3 regions of the Ferdinandcohnia sp. Marseille-Q9671 genome follow, and region 2 is predicted to be linked to each of the others. Evidence: riboswitches for the same ligand, from Rfam matches in the RefSeq annotation. Region 2 holds a riboswitch; each other region holds the start of a gene.

Region 1 (7,269 bases), 620 kb from region 2:
CATTTCGTGGCCATTCATTTTTGAAAGAAGCGGTCTCTCAATTTTATCTTCGTGAATATGGAGTTGAAATTGATCCAAATACAGAGGTAGCCATCCTTTTTGGTGGTAAGGCAGGCTTGGTGGAAATTCCGCAATGTCTTTTAAATCCTGGAGACGTTGCGCTTGTACCTGACCCAGGTTATCCAGATTACTGGTCAGGTGTTGAACTTGCAAAAGGGAAGATGGAGTATATGCCTTTAAAAGAGGAGAATGATTTTCTACCAGACTATACCCAATTAGACTCACAGCAACTAGAAAAAGCAAAGGTTATGTTTCTTAACTATCCGAATAACCCAACTGGGGCAACAGCAACAAAAGAGTTTTTTGAAGAAACAATCTCTTTTGCAAACACACATGATATTTGTGTGGTGCATGATTTTGCGTATGGTGCCATAGGTTTTGAAGGGAAACGGCCTACCAGTTTCTTAGAGATACAAGGTGCTAAAGAAATTGGAATTGAAATTTATACACTTTCAAAGACCTACAATATGGCTGGCTGGAGAGTAGGTTTTGCAGTAGGTAACCCTAGCGTAATTGAAGCACTTAATCTTATCCAGGATCATATGTATGTAAGTTTATTCAGTCCGGTCCAAGCAGCTGCTGCAGCAGCGCTACTAGAGTCACAGCAATGCGTTCAAGATTTGGTCGATAAGTATGAATCAAGACGCAATACATTTATAAATGCTTTGAAGGACATTGGGTGGGATGTAAAAGCACCTGCGGGGTCATTTTTTGCATGGCTGCCCGTACCAGAAGGCTATACGTCAGAAAGCTTTGCAGACCTTCTACTTGAAGAAGCTCATGTAGTCGTAGCACCAGGGATCGGATTTGGCGAGTATGGAGATCGTTATGTAAGAGTAGGGCTGTTAACTGATGAGGATCGCTTAGTTGAAGCAGCCAATCGTATAAGGAGATTAGAGCTGTTTTCCGTGTCTAAGTGAAATTGAGATAGTAGTAGTGTTTTCTGTAAATTAAAAAAGGTTTGACAAGAAAAATAAATCCTGTCATAATCCTAAGTGAATTCTGTTGAATAAAATTGAATCGTTGAGTTAATCTCGGTGAGAATCTCAACAATTAAATATAGTATATTTTCTTATTAAGAGCAGGTGGAGGGACTAGCCCAGTGAAGCCCGGCAACCGACTTACAATTTGTAAGCACGGTGCTAATTCTTGCAGCTTTATGCTGAGAGATAAGAAGATGTTAGTTTGCTAACCTCTTCTTATGAAGAGGTTTTTTACGTTTTTATTGAAATGAGGGTGAAAAAATGAGCGAAGTTATTGCGACATATTTAGTACATGATGCTGGTGCAAACTTAGAGAAAAAAGCAGAAGGAATTGCACTCGGTTTAACAGTTGGATCCTGGACTACTCTTCCAAAGCTAGAGCAGGATCAGTTGCTAAAGCATAAAGGGAAAGTTGTAAGTGTGGAACAGTTTGATGAGGATACACGTGCAAGTGGATATTTAGGAAAACAAGTAAAAAAGGGAATCATCAAAATTGCTTATCCAAGTGCCAACTTTAGCAATGATTTACCTGCTATTTTGACAACTGTATTTGGAAAACTTTCCTTAGATGGGGAGGTAAAGCTACTAGATTTAGAGTTTTCAACCGAACTAAAAGATACTTTTCCTGGTCCAAAGTTTGGTATCAATGGTATCAGAGAGAAACTAGGTGTGTTTGATAGACCGTTAGTTATGAGTATCTTTAAAGGGGTTATTGGTAGAGATATTACATACCTTAAGGAACAGTTGCGGGAACAAGCCCTGGGTGGAGTGGATATTATTAAAGATGACGAAATTCTGTTCGATAATCCATTAACACCTTTCGAGTTAAGAATTACCGAGGGTAAAAAGGTGTTAGAAGAAGTTCACCAGGAAACCGGACATAGAGCGCTATTTGCCGTTAATGTAACAGGGAGAACCTTTGAGTTACAGGAAAAAGCAAGAAGGGCTGTAAAACTTGGAGCTGATATTTTATTATTTAACGTCTTTGCATACGGACTCGATGTTCTTCAGGGCCTAGTGGAAGACCCCGAAATATCCATTCCAATCATGGCCCATCCTGCTGTAAGTGGAGCACTTACACCGTCAGAATTTTATGGATTCTCAAATAAACTGTTGTTAGGTAAACTACTTAGATATGCAGGAGCCGACCTTGTTTTATTCCCTTCACCGTACGGGAGTGTTGCACTAGAAAGAGAACAGACACTTTCTATTGCTTCTGAATTAACAAAAAAGGATGAGAGTGTGAAGCCTGCTTTTCCAGTACCATCTGCTGGTATCCATCCAGGCTTAGTTCCACTACTTGTTAATGATTTTGGTAAAGATAGTGTAATCAATGCGGGTGGTGGGGTTCACGGTCATCCAGATGGTGCAATTGGTGGCGGTAAAGCATTCAGAGCAGCTGTTGATGCTGTATTGGAAGAAAAAACACTTGTAGAGTATGCCAAAAATAGCCCTGAGCTTGAAAAAGCGATTGAATTATGGGGGTATAAAGAGATATGAAAAATCCAGTCATCTTCTGTGATTTTGACGGCACAATCACAAACACAGATAACATTATTGCCATTATGAAACAATTTGCACCGCCAGAATCGGAGGAAATTAAAGATAAAATCCTCTCCCAAACCCTCTCCATTCAAGAGGGTGTTAGCAAATTATTTTCACTATTGCCATCCTTAAAAAGAGAAGAGATTACCGACTATATCCTAGATTACGCCGAAATCCGTGAGGGATTCCAGGAGTTCGTGGCATATACAAAGGAACATGGATATTCTCTTTTTATCGTAAGCGGAGGGATTGATTTCTTTGTAGAACCTTTGTTGGAGGGACTTGTACCGAAGGAAAATATCTATTGTAACAAGTCAGATTTTTCAAAGGAAAAGATTAACATCCTCTGGCCATACACTTGCGATGAACACTGCTCGAATCAATGTGGTTGCTGTAAACCAACCTTGATCCGTAAGCTTTCGAATCTGGAAGATCACAAAATTGTCATCGGGGATTCAATTACAGACCTACAGGCTGCGAAGCTAGCTGATAAGGTCATCGCTAGGGATTTTCTAGTGGAAAAATGCAAGGAACTAGAGATAGAGCATTCACACTTTCATTCATTTTTTGATGTGATAGAAATACTGGAAAAAATGGAGGTGCATAAATGAAACTTCAATTAAAACAATGGATTGAGCTGGCAGATATTAAGGATGAGCTAGCGAGCCGCGATTGGTTTATGGGTACAAGTGGAAACCTTGCAATCAAGGTATCAGATCAACCAACGACTTTTTTGGTTACAGCTAGCGGTAAGGACAAAAGGAAAAGAACGGATGAGGATTTTTTATTGGTAGATGGTGCAGGTAATCCAGCAGCACCTACGCATTTAAAGCCATCCGCAGAAACCTTACTACATGTGGAGATATACAACAAAACGAACGCAGGATGTAGCCTGCATGTCCATACGGTCGATAACAATGTCATCTCGGAATTGTATGGTGATAGAGGTGAGGTTGTGTTCAAAGGGCAGGAAATTATTAAAGCATTAGGTCTATGGGATGAGGATGCTGAAATACGAATTCCGATTATTAAAAATGACGCAGATATCCCGACACTAGCAAGGAATTTTAGTGAATATGTTACCAATGATTTTGGTGCAGTACTAATCCGTAATCATGGAATTACCGTATGGGCAAAAAATGCATTCGATGCAAAGAAACACTTAGAAGCCTATGAGTTCCTTTTTAGCTATCATGTAAAACTATTAGCTTTAAACCCTTTGCTCATAAGAAATTAAGGGTTTACTATATAAATAAATTAGTAAGAGGTGGATAAAATGGCAAATATTAAATTACGTAACACAGGTGAACGATTAGAAGGTCAAGAAAAGGTAGCAGCATTTTTAGAAGAACAAGGTGTATTATATGAACACTGGGATACTAGTAAACTACCAGAAGAATTAAAAGGAAACTGCAAAATTAATGATGAGCAGAAGGCACAGATTTTATCTATTTATGAGGAAGAGATCAAATCCCTAGGGGAACGCAATGGTTACCAAAATTGGGATGTAATCGCATTATCAGAATCAACCCCAAATCTTGACGAATTACTAAAAAAGTTCGAACAAGTACATGTTCACACAGAGGACGAAGTGCGTGCGATTGTAGCAGGACATGGAATTTTCATTATTAAGGGAAGCGGAGACACAGGCTACTTTGATGTTGAACTGGAGGCTGGAGATGTTATTTCTGTTCCTGTTGACACTCCTCATTTCTTCACATTGATGGATGATCGTGAAGTTGTAGCCGTACGATTGTTTGTTGATCCAGAAGGCTGGGTAGCACATCCATTCCAGGATCCAGCATTTGCAGAAACTAAGTAAAAAAGGATCCTGCAAGTAGCTATAAAATTCCTTTTTAAAAATAATCTAGTAGTTTTTTGAAAGCTATCTTAATAGACAGCATCCGTCCAAATCAAGCTCAAGGTCGGGTGCTGTTTTTTGTTTTTACGTTCAATTATTCAGTAAGTAATCTTTGCTAAATTGAACAAAATAATAATACTAAGAGAAGTGACATGACGCCAAAGTTTATGGATAAGAATGGCAAACATATTGGCTAAATGATATAGTAATAGTAGTTTACAATAGGTACAAAATCATAGGATGATAGAAGGTGGTAAATTCATGATTAGAGAAAAAGTAATGCTAGTGGACGATGATCGTGATATAAGAGACATATTGCAATTGTACTTGAAAAAGGAAGGATATACTCTGATACACGCTGAAGAAGGTACTACTGCACTACGTCTTGTAGATGAACAAAATCCAGATATTATCATTCTTGATGTAGTCCTTCCTGGAATGGATGGATTTGAAGTCTGTCAATTATTACGTCAAAAGACAAATGCTCCGATTCTGTTTTTAAGCTCAAAGGAAGAGGAGATTGATAAAATACTAGGTCACAAAATCGGAGGGGATGATTATATAACAAAGCCGTTTAGTCCTGCAATTGTTATTGCAAAAGTCCAGGCTCATTTGCGCCGTAAACGGAACATGACATCCCAATCAAATCAACTTCACAAAAAAGTTGAACAATCCCCCATCATATATCCTGGGTTATATATTGATATATCGAGCTGTGTTGTTAAAGTAAATGGATCAGCCGTTAAGTTGTCAGCAAAAGAATTTCAACTACTTTGTTTATTAGCAGAACACCCTAATCAGGTATTTAGTGTGAATCATATGTTTGAATTAATCTGGGGAGAGGAAAGTCTGGGTGATCACCGCACTGTCATGGTTCATATTAGTAACCTACGAAAAAAAATCGAACCTAATCCAATTAAGCCTATGTACATTTTAACTGTTCGGGGTATGGGATATAAGTTTATTGGCTTTCGGGAATAAGTGTATTTTTCACTAAAAATTTCTGAATGTCTTCCAATGTTACACCAAGCTTTTTTGCCTCAATGAATAATTGTACCCATTCTTGATCTAATTCCTCTTGAGAATCAACACAATGTAAACTCGAACTGTTAATCATTATCCATCCTCCATCAATCACATAATACTACTTATAGTAATTGAAAATCTATAAAACCCGTATAAGGTTACTTAAAGTTTTGTTAAAGAATCAGAAAATCCCTAAAAGGATGATGTCAATGGTAAGACTTCCAATAGTACCGGGGTATAAAATACTAGAAATTGTAGTTGAAAATCATATATGGGTTATGTATAAAGGCTACTTTATTGAAGATAAAAAACTAGTCTTAATTAAAAGAATGAAGGTCCCAAGTCCTACGCACAAAGAGATTGCTTCTACGATACATGAATTTCACTTGTCAAATAGTCTGCAAATGGATGAAATATTACGACCAATAGATATGGTGAACTCACTAAACGAAACACTTTTAGTGTATGAGTATTTTAACGGCATTACATTAAAGGAATTCATTTCAAATAAAAAGCTAGACATTATTGAGTTCTTGCAAATTGCTATTCCGTTGGCAACCGCACTTATGAATCTACATCAGCAACAGGTTATTCATAAAAATATCAATCCAGAAAATATAATCATGAATCATAATCTGAACCAGTTAAAATTAACTGGGTTTAATTTTTCGACAAAATTAAAAAGAGAGAACCAACGAGTCGGAGAGACTCCATATGAGCTAGAAGGTGAGCTGGCATACATTTCTCCTGAACAAACCGGCAGAATGAACCGTTCGGTAGATTTTAGAACAGATTTATATTCACTTGGAGTCACATTATTTGAAATGATAACGAATAAGCTCCCTTTTACAAATACTGAGCCAATTGAAATTGTTCATTCCCATCTTGTCAAAACACCACCACATCCTAAGCTATTAAATCACGAAATTCCAGATATGATTTCAAGGATTATTATGAAGCTATTATCTAAAATGCCAGATAATAGATATAACAGTGTCTACGGTTTACGAGAAGATTTAATGAAATGTCTAGATCAACTTCGTGTCTTTGGAAAAATTGAAGAGTTTACACTTGGAAAGGAAGACTCTAGAGCCTATTTTGAAGCTGGACGGAAATTGTATGGAAGGCAAGAGGAGCTAGAAAACTTACGTATAGCATTTGAAAGGGTAAGTGAAGGCAATTCAGAGCTAGTGTTAATTCAAGGTCATTCTGGAATTGGAAAAACAGCACTCGTTAATGAAATTCAAACACCACTCGTACGAACTAAAGGCTACTATATATCCGGGAAGTTTGATTTACTTCAAAGACAAAAGCCATATTCACCAATTATTCATGCATTTAAATCATTACTCAGACAAATCTTAGCTGAAGGAGAGGAACGAGTCCTGCAATGGAGAGGGACATTAGAAAAGGAACTATCCTCCAATATTTCAGTCATTTCATCGATAATTCCAGAAGTGAAATGGCTCTTAGGAAATGAGTCAGTTGATGAGGTTGTTTCTTCTATTCAATCCCAGTCGCTATTCCAACTTATGTTTCAAAAGTTCGTAAATGTTTTTGCAACAAAGGAGCATCCAGTAGTTCTGTTTCTCGATGATCTTCAATGGGCAGACGCTGCATCCTTAGAACTGATTCAGTTTATACTGACACATGTTGATTGTCGATATTTCTTAGTACTAGGGGCATATCGAGATAATGAAGTTGGAATTGAACATCCGTTTATGGAAACGGTGAGAAATCTGCAGGACGCAAAGGTTCCCATTACAAAAATTTCTTTGTCCCCACTAAACGAAC
Region 2 (7,269 bases):
ATGTATCATTTTATATACTTTCACAAAATTAAAACCTGCAGCAGTGCGTGTCACGCTACAGGTTTCCTTATCCTATTTCCTTTTACCTACTCCTTCCTCTTCATGATGGTCTGTAGCTAAAGGCGGAGTGTTGGACAAGGAAGCAATTTCTTCCCACTGACTCTTTTCTAAAGAGATATGAATAGAATCAAGTGATGGCTCCAATTGTTCTAGGTTTCTTGCACCAATAATTGGCGCAGTAATACTCGGATTATTTTTCACCCATGCGACAGCAAGAGAAGTTGGATTATATCCGTTTTCATCTGCATATTGTGTAAATCGATCAGCAGTCTCGTAATAATCTTCTCGGCCGTATCTCAGTTGATAATTTCGTTGTTCTAGTAGTCTCCCTTCTTTAGGCTTCTCTGCTTTCCCATATTTACCGGTTAATAGTCCTCCACCTAATGGGCTATAGCTAATTACTCCAAGTTGCTCCGATTTAGCAAGTGGTAGTATTTCAACTTCCGCTTGTCTTTTCACTAGATTATACATCGGTTGAATAAGTTTAAATTTAGCTAAAGCTTTTCGTTCTGATATACCAAGAGCTTTTGCAATTTGCCAGGCTGCCCAATTGCTAACGGCAGGATATAGTATTTTACCTTGTCTTTGTAAATCATCTAATGCAATAAGTGTTTCCTCAATATCTGTTTTATCGTCAAAGCGATGGAGGAAGTAAAATTCAATGCGATCTGTTCCCAAACGTTTTAGGCTTTTTTCAATCGAAAGAAAAATATGTCTTCTTGATGCTCCACCTTCGTTTCGGTCAACCCCAGAAGGAAGGCCGACCTTAGATGTTAACACAATATCATCACGACAATCCGCTATACACTTACCAAGTATCTCTTCGGCCCTTCCTTCATTATAAATATTAGCTGTATCAAAAAAATTAATCCCAACTTCCCGACAACGGTTAAACATGGCTTCAGAAGTTTTTTCATCCGCTATCCCACCAAAAGACATCGTCCCGAAACACAACTCTGATACGTAAATGCCCGTATCTCCTATTGTTTTATATTTCATAAAATCTCCCCATTTCTAGTAACAATTGAAATATTACTTCCCTTCCAAAATGGCTGTTTTCCGATACTGACTTCCTGGATGATCGCTAGGTAATAAAGAACTCCCGTGGTCAAATAACTTTTCTCTAAAGGTTCCCTGATTATATTCAGTTTTATAGATTCCGCGTCTCTGTAATTCAGGAATGACCAAATCTACAAAATCCTTTAGGGTTTCTGGTGTGACAAGATGTGCTAGGTTAAAGCCATCTACACCACTCTCCTCGAATTGAAACTGAATCGCATCGGCCACTTCTTGCGGATTTCCTACAAGAATATGATTCCGATCTAGTGTTTCAAATCGGTTTAACACTTCACTAACTGTTAGTTTTTTAGGTGCATCCTTTGTAAGGGAGGCTGCCCTTGATTGCCCGTGTTCGGTATGTTTGTATTCAAAAGGACTATCTAAATCTGTATACTGTGATAAATCGTAACCACTAGAGCCACCATATTGGGCTTTTGCCGCATCAGCACTCCAATAACTAGCAATTTCCTGATACTTTTCCTCTGCTTGTTCAGTGGTCTCACCTACAATAACATTCAGAAAAGTAAATGCCTTAATATGGTCAGGATTTCGACCATACTTCTGCGCTCTTTGTCGGATATCATGAATAGAAGATTTTATTTTTTCTACTGTTCCTCCAATAAATACACATTCTGCATGTTTAGCTGCAAACTCCTTGCCACGTTCCGACGTACCTGCTTGGTATAGAACAGGGGTTCGTTGTAAGGAAGGCTCACTTAAATGAGGTCCTTCTACTGAAAAATACTCACCTACATGATTTATTTCATGTACCTTTGACGGATCCACGAGGACCTCATTAGCAACATCCCCAATGATAGCATTGTCCTCCCAGCTCCCTTCCCATAGCTTATATGAGACTTCTAAAAACTCGTCAGCCAAATCATAGCGTGCATCATGCTTGAGCATTTCTGGTAAACCAAAGTTTTTTGCTGCATTAGGAAGATAGGAAGTCACGATATTCCATGCCAATCTTCCCTTTGTAAGATGGTCTAAGGTAGAAAACCTTCTAGCATGGCCAAACGGATGCTCATAAGTAGTACTTACTGTCACTGCAAAAGAAAGATGTTCTGTTACACTTGCCATTGCTGGTACTACAAAAGCTGGATCATTTAATGGCACCTGAACTCCGTCACGTATGGAAGGGTCTTTACTTTGCTGATAAACGTCATAAATACCTAGCACATCTGCAAAAAATACGGCATCAAACTTTCCTCGTTCTAATAATTTTGCTAAATCTATCCAATAGTCCAAATCCTTGTACCTGGTATGTCGTTCACTTTTTGGATGCTTCCAAAGCCCGTGTGAATTGTGCATAGCACTGGTCATATCAAATGCATTTAGTCGTATTTGTTTTACCAAAATTACCACTTCCTTTACTAGATTATTAAACCTATAAATCTTTCATGTTCCCTTTTTATTGGCGATTCTTTATGAAATCTTCTAACTGTGTTAAAGTCGTTTGAAGATCTTCCGCGGGGATATCTACGACAATACTTCCTCCTTTTGTATCTTCTATGACGGCCTCTTTCACGTCAGCTTCTTGATATAGTTTGGCAATCGTTTTGAGTGTTTCATTGTCTTTATCCTCTTCGCGAACGGCAAATACATTTACATAGGGTCTTGCTTCTTCACTTTCTGGATCGTCGTATAATAACGAATCCTTAAAATTCAGACCAGCCTGACCAGCAATCCCATTATTGATTAGTGATGCGGCAACATCCTGAAGTGCCTGTGCAGTTTGTTGCGAAACAACTGGAACAATTTCTAAGTTTTTTGGATTTTTCGCAATATCATCTAATGTACCGTATATACCAACACCCTCTTTTAGCTCAATTAGTCCTGCAGTTTCTAATAAAAGAAGGCCTCTTCCAAGGTTTGCAGGGTCGTTTGAAATGGCAATTTGTGACCCGTCTGGTATGTCTGATAAATCATCATATTTCTGAGAATAAATCCCTGTTGGGTTAATTGTCGTAGATGCTATCGGAACAATCGTATACCCATTCTCTACGTTAGCCGGACCTAGAAAAGCAAGATGCTGGAACGAATTCATATCAATTTCTCCATTTGCTAACGCATTATTTGGTTGTATGTAGTCGGAAAACTCAACCAACTCAATTGTGATCCCTTTTTTCTTTGCTTTTTCTTCGATAAGCTTCCAGTAAGGTCCATCAGCACCTGTCACACCAATCTTTACTACCTCTTGGTTTTTTCCGGATGTACTGTTAGTGCAGCCTGTAAGTAATGAAACAAAAAACACCATGAATAAGAAAATAATCAACCGCTTTTTCATTTGTATCTCTCCTTTTTTAATTATCTTCGTAAAAAGAATCTAGATAAAAAGTTTCCAGAAAACTGTGCAATTTGAACAAGTAGGATTAAGATTACAACTGTTACAATCATGACTGATGTATCAAATCGTTGATAGCCATATGTCATGGCTAAGTCACCCAATCCGCCGCCGCCAACTGTTCCAGCCATTGCTGAGAAATCAACAAGCCCAACCGTTACAAAGGTGAGACCTAGAATAAGGGGACCCAACGCTTCAGGGATAAGTACGCCAAATATGATCCGTAATGGACTTGCACCCATAGCCTGTGCGGCTTCAATAATTCCTGGTTCTACCGAGACAAGATTACTCTCTACGATCCTGGCGACCGCAAAACATGCAGCGATCGTCATAGGAAAAATTGCTGCTGCCGTTCCAATGGTAGTTCCCATTACTGCTCGAGTTAAGGGACTAAGCGCAACTAGTAAAATAATAAAAGGGATTGGACGAACAATGTTTACTAATAGGTTAAGTAAGAAAAAGATATATTTATTTTCCAATATGTTTCCTTTACGTGTGACAAAAAAGAGTACGCCCATTGCGATCCCGATAATGCTTGAGAAAATTAACGTGAAAATGACCATCAAAATTGTTTCTCCAGTTGCTTCGACAATACGTGGCCAAAATGTAGTCCAATCAACTCTCATGGTTAATCACCTCCCTTACTTCCACAATTTCTTTGAGCTCAGTAATGACTTGCTGAATGAGGTGACTAGCACCCTGAAACTCAACAATCAAACTACCAAATAATTGATCCTGTAATTCGTTAATACTTCCATAGATAATGTTAAAATCAATCCCATGCTTTCTTGTAACTCGTGATAGGATTGGCTCACTCGAAGCTGCCCCAGTAAAAATCACTCGATACAAATTTGCAGAATGACTAGTTCGTAATTTTTCTAGAAGTTTGCTAGAAAGCTTATCGTTTAGTACAGAACTAATAAAGTTTTTCGTCGTTTTTGATTGTGGATTCGAAAATATATCATAAACATTTCCTTCTTCAATTACCGAACCATTTTCCATCACGGCCATTCGATGACAAATGCTACGGATTACATGCATCTCGTGAGTTATAAGCAATATTGTAATGTTATACTCTTCATTCACCTTCCGTAATAGGTGAAGGATTTCTCCGGTTGTCTCGGGATCCAGCGCAGAAGTGGCTTCATCACAAATAAGAACGTCTGGTGATGTCGCTAATGCTCTTGCAATACCGACTCTTTGCTTTTGTCCACCTGAGAGCTGCTCTGGGTATTGATCTGCCTTATCTTGTAATCCAACAAATTGAAGTAATTCTTTTACTCGTTTGTCAATTTGCTCTTTTGGCATTTTGGCAAGCTTTAAAGGATAAGCGATATTTCCATAAACAGTACGAGAGTTAAAGAGGTTAAAAGATTGAAAAATCATCCCGATTTTTCTCCGCAAATTCCGGAGATTTGCTTGAGAAATACTAGATATATCTACGTCGTTGATCGATATCCTTCCCGATGTTGGACGTTCTAGTAAATTTACGAGTCGGAGCAATGTACTTTTCCCAGCTCCACTAAATCCTACTACCCCAAAGATTTCTCCTTTTGAAATCGTTAATGAAACATTACGTACCGCATGAACCTCCTTCCCGCCGAAACTAAAAACTTTGCTTACTTCCTCAAACTTAATCAACTTGTTATCCTCCTCTGATCTTGGTTGGTTTCATAATTTCTTCTAAAAAGACAGAAAAAGGCATCTTTATTCCAACAACCTCAAAAGAAGCGTTTGGATAAAGATGCCTTTAGTTGTCTAATCGGCATAGTATTTTATTTTCTATTTTCCACTTTTGGAGAGTCTTCCTTTTTCAAACGAAACATTGTATTTCATTTTCCATCTCCCTTCAGTACCTTGGTTGACCAATGATTACTTGAAATTTGGCAAAAATAAAACTCTCTTCACAAAAGAAGAGAGTTTTAATGTAAATTTATTCATCTCTTCTCATCTTTCAAGCTCACGGCTTGCAGGATTTGGCACAGTACTTCAAAGTCTGTTGCCGAGGCTTCAAAGGGCCAGTCCCTCCACCTCTCTAGATAAGAATTCATCTGTTATTTAATTGTAGTTACTAAGTTACATCGAAAGCATTTACTTGTCAACAAGTTTTTTAAAAACTCTTATTATTTTATACTTTCACTTTACTGTTTTCCCTAACCCGCAATTATAAATCAAACATTACTAATTAATAAGTTGTTTTTAACCAACCTATTGGACTCATATTCACTTTGTTTGCCCCTGCATGCTTTGTAAGTGTTGCTACAACACTATCTAAAGGAAGAACAGTATAGGTATAAGGTAGTTCTTCATTATACTTATATTCAAACGTAAAAGGTTCAGTTGGTGGATTCATTTTACTCATATTTTCACTTCCCACAATATGAGAAGACCATGCCCAATTTCCTATTGTTGATTTGTCATGCCAAGTAAATCCTTTTGTAAATAGATTTTCCCCATTATTGTCCCAACTGCTTCCTGTATATGTTCCATATTGATTGGTGATTTTGGAATTTACAATTAAATTTCTGTTATACGCATCATGGAATAACTCAGCCCATTGTTGGTTCATGTTAGATATATCTAAACCTTGAATTTCTGCACCTGTGATTGGCTCGTTAATGTCTTTAAATACGGACGTATCTGCTGCGATTGATGCCCCGTTCCTCGCATTTAACGCACGTGAAAGTTTGTCTGTGCCATATTCCGCAATTGCACTTACATTCTCCAACACATCTTGATGTGTAGAATTGTCTAGGTACAAATTGTATGCATGGCCCGTTCCTTGTCGTATCATCGGTACTCGCTGACCAACATTGGTATACGTGTTATAGGCTAGTGTTAATCTGATTCTCTGATTTCCATCTTTATAATCTACTCCACTACCACTCACATAGTTCGTATAGTCTTTATCTCCGGAACCAGTTAAGTGCACCTTACTGTGATAGGCTGCATAAGCCATTATCTGTTCTTTTGTCGCACCGCCATTACGCATATTATTGTACACACTATCAGAATTCAGTTCATTTGCAGCATATTTTTCCTCCATAAACTGAATGGATTGATAAATATCACTATCTTGTGCTGGATTTTCACTTGCAGGTAAACCAAATTGAGACCATGAAATGGTAATGTTAGAACCACCGTTCTCTGTGTCAATTAATCCATCTGAAGCAATGGTAAATTTACAATGGTCGATCCATACATTATTCGCACCATTTACTTTAATAAATGACCAGCCTACTTCCTTATGTTTTCCAGTATCATCCCATTGCCACATGCCATCAAACTTCAGATTTCTAAAGATAATATCATTTGTAGATCTAGCTAATTTTAACTCTACAGACCTAATTGTTTTGCCTTTCTTTGAAAAAATAGTTAGGCCATCAATACCATCAATATTCATTTGTGAGACACCGGAGGAAGCCAAGTTTGGATTTGTAAATCCGTTCATTGGATCACGATATTTTGTGATAAATCGATATTTAGCTGCTTCTTCTTTACTTAAATTTAGGTTGGACCACCCAAAGTTCAAATCTTTCGCTACCTCGATTACTTTCACACTTCCACTTTTAGCATCCAAAATAGCCTGCAAAAATTCTCTTTCTGTTTTTACCTGACGATAAAAGGAGGTATCAATGTATTTACTTCTGTCATTAACTCCTAACGATGCATAACCAGTAACTGATAGAAAACTATTGTCATAGTCTTTAAATTCTCTTGTGGTATTTGGTATAGAGTCAATTACCGCAGCCTCTGTTATTCTACCTTCACCTAAAAACAATGATGAAGCAACTAAAAATAAG
Region 3 (7,269 bases), 630 kb from region 2:
TGTCTTGTATTAAACTTAACATAATGCAAAAATACAGCCAATAAATTTTACATTTACTAGGAGGACTAACTATGAATCTTAAAATAGCTTGTATTCAGTATGATATTCAATTCGGAAAACCGCAAGAAAATTTTGACCTTGTAACCAAGGAAATCGACAAACTCATGAAGCAAGAGAATCCAGATATTATCCTTCTACCAGAGCTCTGGACGACAGGATATGATTTAACTAGGTTAGATGAAATCGCAGATGAAAATGGAGATGGAGCAAAAACTATTATTAAAAAATTGGCGCAACAACACTCCGTGAATATTATTGCTGGTTCTGTTGCCAAAAAGACAAAAAACGGTGTGACCAATACAATGTTTGTCTTTAATAGAGAAGGGGAATTGGTTAGTGAGTACAGCAAACTTCACCTGTTTCAGTTAATGGATGAGCATTTGTATTTACAGGCAGGAGATGCAAAAGGTGATTTCTCGATTGAAAATATTCCGGCTGCGGGAGTAATTTGTTATGACATTCGCTTCCCTGAATGGATTCGAGCTCATACAACAAATGGTGCTGAGGTTTTATTCGTGGTAGCAGAATGGCCACTACCGAGACTCGAACATTGGCGTGCCCTACTCCTTAGCCGGGCAATTGAAAATCAATGCTATGTCGTAGCTTGTAATCGTAGTGGAAGTGATCCAAATAATCAATTTGCAGGACATTCTATGATTATTGATCCTTGGGGGAATATTATTTCAGAAGCAGGAATTGAAGCAACTACATTAATTGGGGAAATTGAATTAAGTAAAGTGAAAGAAGTACGAAAACAAATCCCTATTTTCCAAGATCGCCGTCCTGACTATTATAAGTAAAAAACAAATTCACTAAATGTAAAAAACATATTGACAATTCATCACTTCAATTGTTATCATTCACTTCAGAATCATTAAAAAACTAAATCGATTGATCTCTTATCAAGAGTAGGCAGAGGGATTTGGCCCGATGAAGCCCAGCAACCGACCGTAATACCATCGCAAGGTGGGGCGCAATTTTGCGCCGGGGAAACCCATAAGGCACGGTGCTAATTCCAACAGGAAGTTTTTTACTTTCTGGCAGATAAGAGGTGCGAAGCCCTGACTTCAAGCCTCTTTCTTCACTAGAAAGAGGCTTTTCTGTTTATAGAAAAGCCTCCAAGACTGTTAAACTAGCAGTTTTATAAAACAAACATAACGAAAAATGACTTGGAGGTATGTAAAAATGGCAATATCACAACTAGAAGTTTATGAACCTTTAACCGAAAACACCGCGGTTGCCCTTGCAACCCGTCTACGTATATTTGAAGAAGGTAAAGCTCTAACATGTAAGGAAATCGGTGACGGAAACCTTAATCTCGTTTTCCATATCACTGACGAGTCAAGCCAAAAAGGAATCATTATCAAGCAAGCTTTACCATATGCAAAGGTTGTTGGCGAAAGCTGGCCTCTTTCACTCAAGCGTGCCACAATTGAAAGCAATGCATTATTAGCTGCAGCGGAACATGTACCAACACTTGTACCAAAGGTATTTTATACAGATGAAACACTTGCAATAACCGTAATGGAAGACCTATCCCATCTTCAAATTTCCAGAACTGGGCTTATTGAGGGCAGGAATTTCCCACTGTTATCACAGCATATCGGTACTTATATTGCCAAAACGCTTTTTTACACATCGGACTTCGGCTTAGAACCAGAAAAGAAGAAAGTACTTGTTCAGAAATATATTAATCCTGATTTGTGTAAAATTACAGAGGATCTCGTGTTTACTGATCCATTTTTTAATATTGACACGAATAGCTTCGAAGAGGAGCTTAGACCAGACGTTGAAAAAATCTGGGGAGATCAAATCTTAAAGCTTGAAGTGGCAAAGCTAAAGCAGAAATTCTTAACACAAGCAGATGCTCTTCTACATGGTGATTTACATACAGGTAGTATTTTTGCAAGTGATTCAGAAACAAAGGTAATTGATCCTGAATTTGCCTACTTTGGCCCACTTGGTTTTGATCTCGGTCAATTTATTGCAAACCTATTATTAAATGCGATTTCTAGAGATACCCAGGATCGTGAACCTCTGTATAAACATATTGAACATACATGGAATGTTTTTTCTGAAACATTCTCAGAGCTTTGGAAGAATGAGGCTGTAGAATTATATCGGGACGTTGAAGGCTATCTTGAATATGTCCTAAATCAAGCTTTTGAAGATGCAATTGGATTTGCAGGCTGCGAAGTTATTCGAAGAACCATTGGGCTTGCACATGTAGCTGATTTGGATGGAATTGAAAGCTTCGAACAACGAATTCAAGCAAAACAACACGCTCTACGTTTCGGTAAAAAATTAATTCACAATCGAAAATCGATTAAAGAACTTCGTACCCTACGAAATTATGTAGATCAAACATCAGCACCAAAGGAGTGACATCATGACTTATACAAAAACTGTTCCACAATCCGTTGTGTGGAAAGATACACATATAACTCTTTTAGATCAAACAAAGCTTCCATTGGAAACAAGTTTTATAGATCTTTTTACAATCGAGGATGTATGGGAAAGCATTTCCACTTTAAAAGTAAGAGGTGCGCCAGCAATTGGAATAACTGCTGCCTTCGGACTCGCCCTTTCGGCGAAGGGCTATGAAAGTAATTCTCTGAATGAATTTAAAGTACACCTATTAAAAGATAAAGAATATCTAGCAAGCTCTCGTCCCACTGCAGTAAATCTAAACTGGGCCTTACATCGATTGGTTTCGAGTATTGAAGACTCTAAAACAGTGAACGAAGCCAAAACCACCCTTATTCACGAGGCGATTCAAATTCAGGCTGAGGATGAAGAGGTATGTCGACAAATTGGTGAGAATGCCCTAACTCTTTTTAAAGATGGATGTAAGGTATTGACCATTTGTAACGCAGGTTCAATTGCAACTGCACGTTATGGTACTGCATTAGCACCCTTTCACCTTGCTGCTGAAAGAAACCTACAGGTAAAAGTGTATGCATCAGAAACAAGACCCGTTCTTCAAGGTGCGCGGTTAACAACGTGGGAACTACTCCAATCCGGTGTAGACGTTACCCTCATTACGGACAATATGGCTGCCCATACCATTGCTGAAAAAGGGATAGATGCGATTATCGTTGGCGCAGACCGAATCACTGCTAATGGAGATACTGCAAATAAAATCGGCACCTTCAATTTAGCTATTTTAGCAAAAACGTTTGGTATTCCATTTTATGTTGCAGCACCTCTTTCAACTTTTGATGTTTCACTAGAAAGTGGCAAAGAAATTCCAATAGAGGAACGACACGAGGATGAAGTTACCCATTTAAACGGAACTCGTATTGCGCCTGAGGGTGTACAAGTTTATAATCCAGCATTTGATGTGACCCCAAATGAATTCATTACTGCAATTATTACTGAAAAAGGAATCTTGCAGGGTGAACTTGGAATCGAGATTAAGAGATTGTTTGAAAAGTAGTCGTTTTTTACATCCAGTATGTGACATCATACTGGATTTTTTGTAGTTTGAGGGCTCTGTCGACGTTATTTTGATTCTATCGGCGTTAGCTCCAAAATCAAAAAAACAAGCGCACAACCTAGCACTTGTTTTTCCATCCTTATTCAATCTTCGCCCACATTTCAGGCGGATTTACCTCATATATACCATTTTCTCGATACATAAAATGATTCATAATAAATTCCCTGCGGATGGTAGCATAGTCCTCATGAAACTTTTTTATATATTCATTCAAGTCTGTTTCGATATACTTCCTACCGACCTCTAAGCCCTTTATCATATGCTCTAGCACAATTAACCGTTTCTTACGTTGTGACGGTATATTTTTAAGTCGACCATCTTTCAAAATAAAGTTTTGTAAGATTGCTTGTTTCTCATCTTGGCCCGATTCGTTTGCAATACTCTCTTTTCCAAAGATGACATCTGTTATTGCTTTTGTTTGTTGCTTAACTACCGCTTCATTTAACGTAAAATAGATCGTATTCCTATCTCTTTTTTGTTTAATTAATCCTACATCTCTAAGCTTGGTTATATGATGGGTAATGGTTGGTGGGGTCACGCCTAGTTTCCCCGCAAGAGCCTGCCCATGAAGTGGCCCCTGAGCAAGGAGAACGAGTATACGAATTCGAGTTGGGTCTCCCATTGCTTTATGAAAGTCTACAAGTTTACCTAATTGCATATGAAGCACACCTCTTTCGATAACATCCTAATTAGATAATAATCTAAACGATGTGCAAGGTCAACTCTACCCTATGAAAGGACGCCTTCTAGTGCTAAGAGCTTTTCTTTAAGGTCCGTTCGAGTCCCCGTATAACCAGTCAGAGACTTATCTTTTCCAATTACTCGGTGACAAGGAACAACAATTGGAATTGGATTTTTACGATTGGCCTGTCCCACTGCACGGACAGCCTTTGGGTTAGCTATTGCTTCTGCAACATCAGCATAACACCGTGTTTCTCCATAAGGAATATTTAATAGCTCGTTCCAAACCTGTTGTTGAAATTCAGTACCGTTTAGTTTGATTGGAAAAGTAAACGTCTTGCGCTTCCCGTTGAAGTATTCGACTAATTGGTTTTTTATCTCATCTAGCAATGGGTCACTTGGTGCATAAATTGGATCGAATTTCTTACAAGCTTGCTCCCAATCCTCTTTCGACAAAGATATATCAAGTAGATTCGTTTCATTAACTAGAAGAAAAATGGTACCAAAAATATCAGTTTGCATATCACTATATTTAAACATTTGTTTTCCCCCATTCTCTCAATGTTTCTTTTGCTTTAGATATAACCATTTTAACCATTTCAACATAATAAAGAAAGCTAGGGTTTCATGAGCCCTAGCTTTCTCCTTTTAAATCTTAAATCTACTTATCATGGTATTTAGTCTGTTAGCTAAATCTGATAGTAGTTCGGAATGGTCTGAAATTGTTTCCATAGAACTATTTGTTTGCTGAACAGAAGCAGAGGTTTGCTCAATACCTGCTGCAGATTGCTCTGAAACGGCTGCAATATTATCAATCGATAGATTCATTTCAGCCGTGTTGCTTGCAATTGTTTCAAGGTTTACTGAAATTGTTTGAATACGCTCGACCATTTTAGTAACTGCTTCATAGATATCCTCAAAGGTTTGTCCTGTTACTTCAATTTTCTTTGCACCCTCATCTACTTGGCTATATCCATTTTGAAGGGTTTCAGCCACGGAATTTGATTCTTTCTGAATGCTATTCACAATATCTGTAATGTCTGTAACGGAATGAGATACCTGCTCAGCCAGTTTTCTGACTTCGTCTGCAACGACTGCAAACCCTCTCCCGTGTTCACCTGCACGTGCTGCCTCTATCGCTGCATTTAAAGCTAGAAGGTTTGTTTGGTCTGCAATATCTCGAATAACCTTAACAAGGGTCGTAATTTGTTTGGTTTGTTCATCAAGACCTTTCACTTTATCCACAGAATACTTCATGATGCTGTTTATTTTATTCATCTGTTCAGTTGAAGCATTCATAAACTCATGGCCCTTTTTTGTCATTTCTAATACATGTTGTGAAGATTCATTTATTTGGCTTCCGTTTTGATTTGCCGTCTGAATCTCCCCTACATATTCCTCCATCATTTTTGCCAATTGAGTTGAGGAATGTGCCTGTTCTTCAGCACCTGTTGAAAGTTCTTGTACTGTAGAGGCAATTTGTTCACTCGCTGCTTTTACTTCACTAGAGGAAATCATAAGTTCCGAACTTTTGGTGGTTACTTGATCGGAAACAGTTGATATTTCGTGAATCATCGATTTTAGGTTATTATTCATGACATTAAGTGATGTACTTAGTAACCCAATTTCATCCCGCCCCTTTACATCGATGGTAGGAACCTGTAAATTTCCCTCTGCAATTTGATTCGAAACACCAATCAAACTAGTAAGCTGCTTTCCAATTGATCTCCCTATTAATACAAGACTTAGAATGGCGATTAAGGATGAGATAACAATTGAAACTAGTAAAACAATGAGGGTACCTGTAACATTCGCATTCGCATTTTCAATAGATTCATCGCTATCCATTTTCATTATTTTTCTAAGCTGAGCCAGTTGTTTCACCGTTTCCGATATTAACTTATCTGCTTCCTGACTAGCAGCTACGGAATCAAGCTTACTAGATGCTATTACTGCAGGAAAGACTTTATCATCGAATAATGCAGTAAGCTCTTGTTTATTGGAATCTACTTTATCAAATAATTGTTCTAATTCACTTGTCTTGATGGCTGGCTTTAATGTATTGGACAAATTATCGTATTGACCACTTAACTCCTTGAAAGCTGTTACATGTTTCCCGCTACCGTCTTGAATATATATACTAATTTCACTACCTAATTGATTAAAAACACTTGCCATTTCAGTAATGAGGATCGAGTTGTCTCCACTCTTCTCTACTTCCTTCATTTCATTGCTAACCTTATTGAGCTGAGTAAAAATGGTAAATGCTGAAATACAAAACAGAAGAATGGTTAAGGAAAAAGCAATTCCATATTTATGACCAATTTTTAAATTATGCCACCTTGTTGCTACTTTTGACTGTTTTTTACTACCTGAAATGCGTTTTGTTTTCTCTCTCTTTTTTTTATTTGACCCCTTCATCGTTTCTGTCACCTTCGCTTCTTATGTAAATTTTTCCTTTTATTGCTATCACACTAATCTCATACTTCATTATAGTGTAAATTGTCGGATTTTGAAATAAATTCTGTTAATTATAGCAAAAAGGTTTACACCCTCCTATTAAAGTGTTTGTTTGGTGCCATTGACCCATTGTGGTAAAATAAATAGGTTAATCTATATGAATGAATGTAATTTTACAAGGAGTTTGAAGATGAATATTGTTGTTAGTACATTAAATGCAAAATATATCCATACAAGCCTTTCAATTCGCTACTTAAAGGCTTATGCTGCACCAGAGTTTGATGTTTCACTTGCTGAATACACGATTAAGGACCCTTCTATGAATATCGTTACTGATTTGTTCCGAAGAAAGCCTGATGTGATTGGGTTTAGCTGTTATATCTGGAACATTGAAGAAACAATAAAAGTAGTAAAAATGCTCAAAAAAATAAATCCTAAGTTAGTCATTATTTTAGGTGGCCCTGAGGTTACGTATGACGTCCATGAATGGTTGGAGCGCATACCAGAGGTGGATTACATTGTCATTGGTGAAGGGGAAGAAACTTTTAAAGAGTTATTAGTTGCTATTC

The links. Region 2 has a riboswitch for S-adenosylmethionine ahead of ACWNMY_RS20770 (methionine ABC transporter ATP-binding protein). Riboswitches for the same ligand answer to the same signal wherever they lie in the genome.
Region 1: another riboswitch for S-adenosylmethionine. It lies ahead of mtnW (2,3-diketo-5-methylthiopentyl-1-phosphate enolase); the one in region 2 lies ahead of ACWNMY_RS20770 (methionine ABC transporter ATP-binding protein).
Region 3: another riboswitch for S-adenosylmethionine. It lies ahead of mtnK (S-methyl-5-thioribose kinase); the one in region 2 lies ahead of ACWNMY_RS20770 (methionine ABC transporter ATP-binding protein).

Annotation. Positions count from the first base shown of each region.
Region 1 covers NZ_CDRJTA010000004.1:495,773-503,041, forward strand. The annotation lists gene ACWNMY_RS17665 (aminotransferase class I/II-fold pyridoxal phosphate-dependent enzyme) at 1-980, shown strand, start outside; SAM riboswitch class I at 1,130-1,236, shown strand; gene mtnW (2,3-diketo-5-methylthiopentyl-1-phosphate enolase) at 1,305-2,543, shown strand; gene ACWNMY_RS17675 (2-hydroxy-3-keto-5-methylthiopentenyl-1-phosphate phosphatase) at 2,540-3,199, shown strand; gene ACWNMY_RS17680 (methylthioribulose 1-phosphate dehydratase) at 3,196-3,825, shown strand; gene ACWNMY_RS17685 (1,2-dihydroxy-3-keto-5-methylthiopentene dioxygenase) at 3,865-4,410, shown strand; gene ACWNMY_RS17690 (response regulator transcription factor) at 4,711-5,430, shown strand; gene ACWNMY_RS17695 (anti-repressor SinI family protein) at 5,411-5,566, opposite strand; gene ACWNMY_RS17700 (AAA family ATPase) at 5,685-7,269, shown strand, end outside.
Region 2 covers NZ_CDRJTA010000004.1:1,115,994-1,123,262, forward strand. The annotation lists gene ACWNMY_RS20750 (aldo/keto reductase) at 73-1,059, opposite strand; gene ACWNMY_RS20755 (LLM class flavin-dependent oxidoreductase) at 1,093-2,478, opposite strand; gene ACWNMY_RS20760 (MetQ/NlpA family ABC transporter substrate-binding protein) at 2,534-3,409, opposite strand; gene ACWNMY_RS20765 (methionine ABC transporter permease) at 3,430-4,092, opposite strand; gene ACWNMY_RS20770 (methionine ABC transporter ATP-binding protein) at 4,082-5,107, opposite strand; SAM riboswitch class I at 5,411-5,512, opposite strand; gene ACWNMY_RS20775 (hypothetical protein) at 5,652-7,269, opposite strand, start outside.
Region 3 covers NZ_CDRJTA010000004.1:488,133-495,401, reverse strand. The annotation lists gene ACWNMY_RS17660 (carbon-nitrogen family hydrolase) at 72-860, shown strand; SAM riboswitch class I at 957-1,111, shown strand; gene mtnK (S-methyl-5-thioribose kinase) at 1,246-2,445, shown strand; gene mtnA (S-methyl-5-thioribose-1-phosphate isomerase) at 2,450-3,499, shown strand; gene ACWNMY_RS17645 (DUF2087 domain-containing protein) at 3,639-4,217, opposite strand; gene ACWNMY_RS17640 (methylated-DNA--[protein]-cysteine S-methyltransferase) at 4,289-4,780, opposite strand; gene ACWNMY_RS17635 (methyl-accepting chemotaxis protein) at 4,889-6,661, opposite strand; gene ACWNMY_RS17630 (B12-binding domain-containing radical SAM protein) at 6,891-7,269, shown strand, end outside.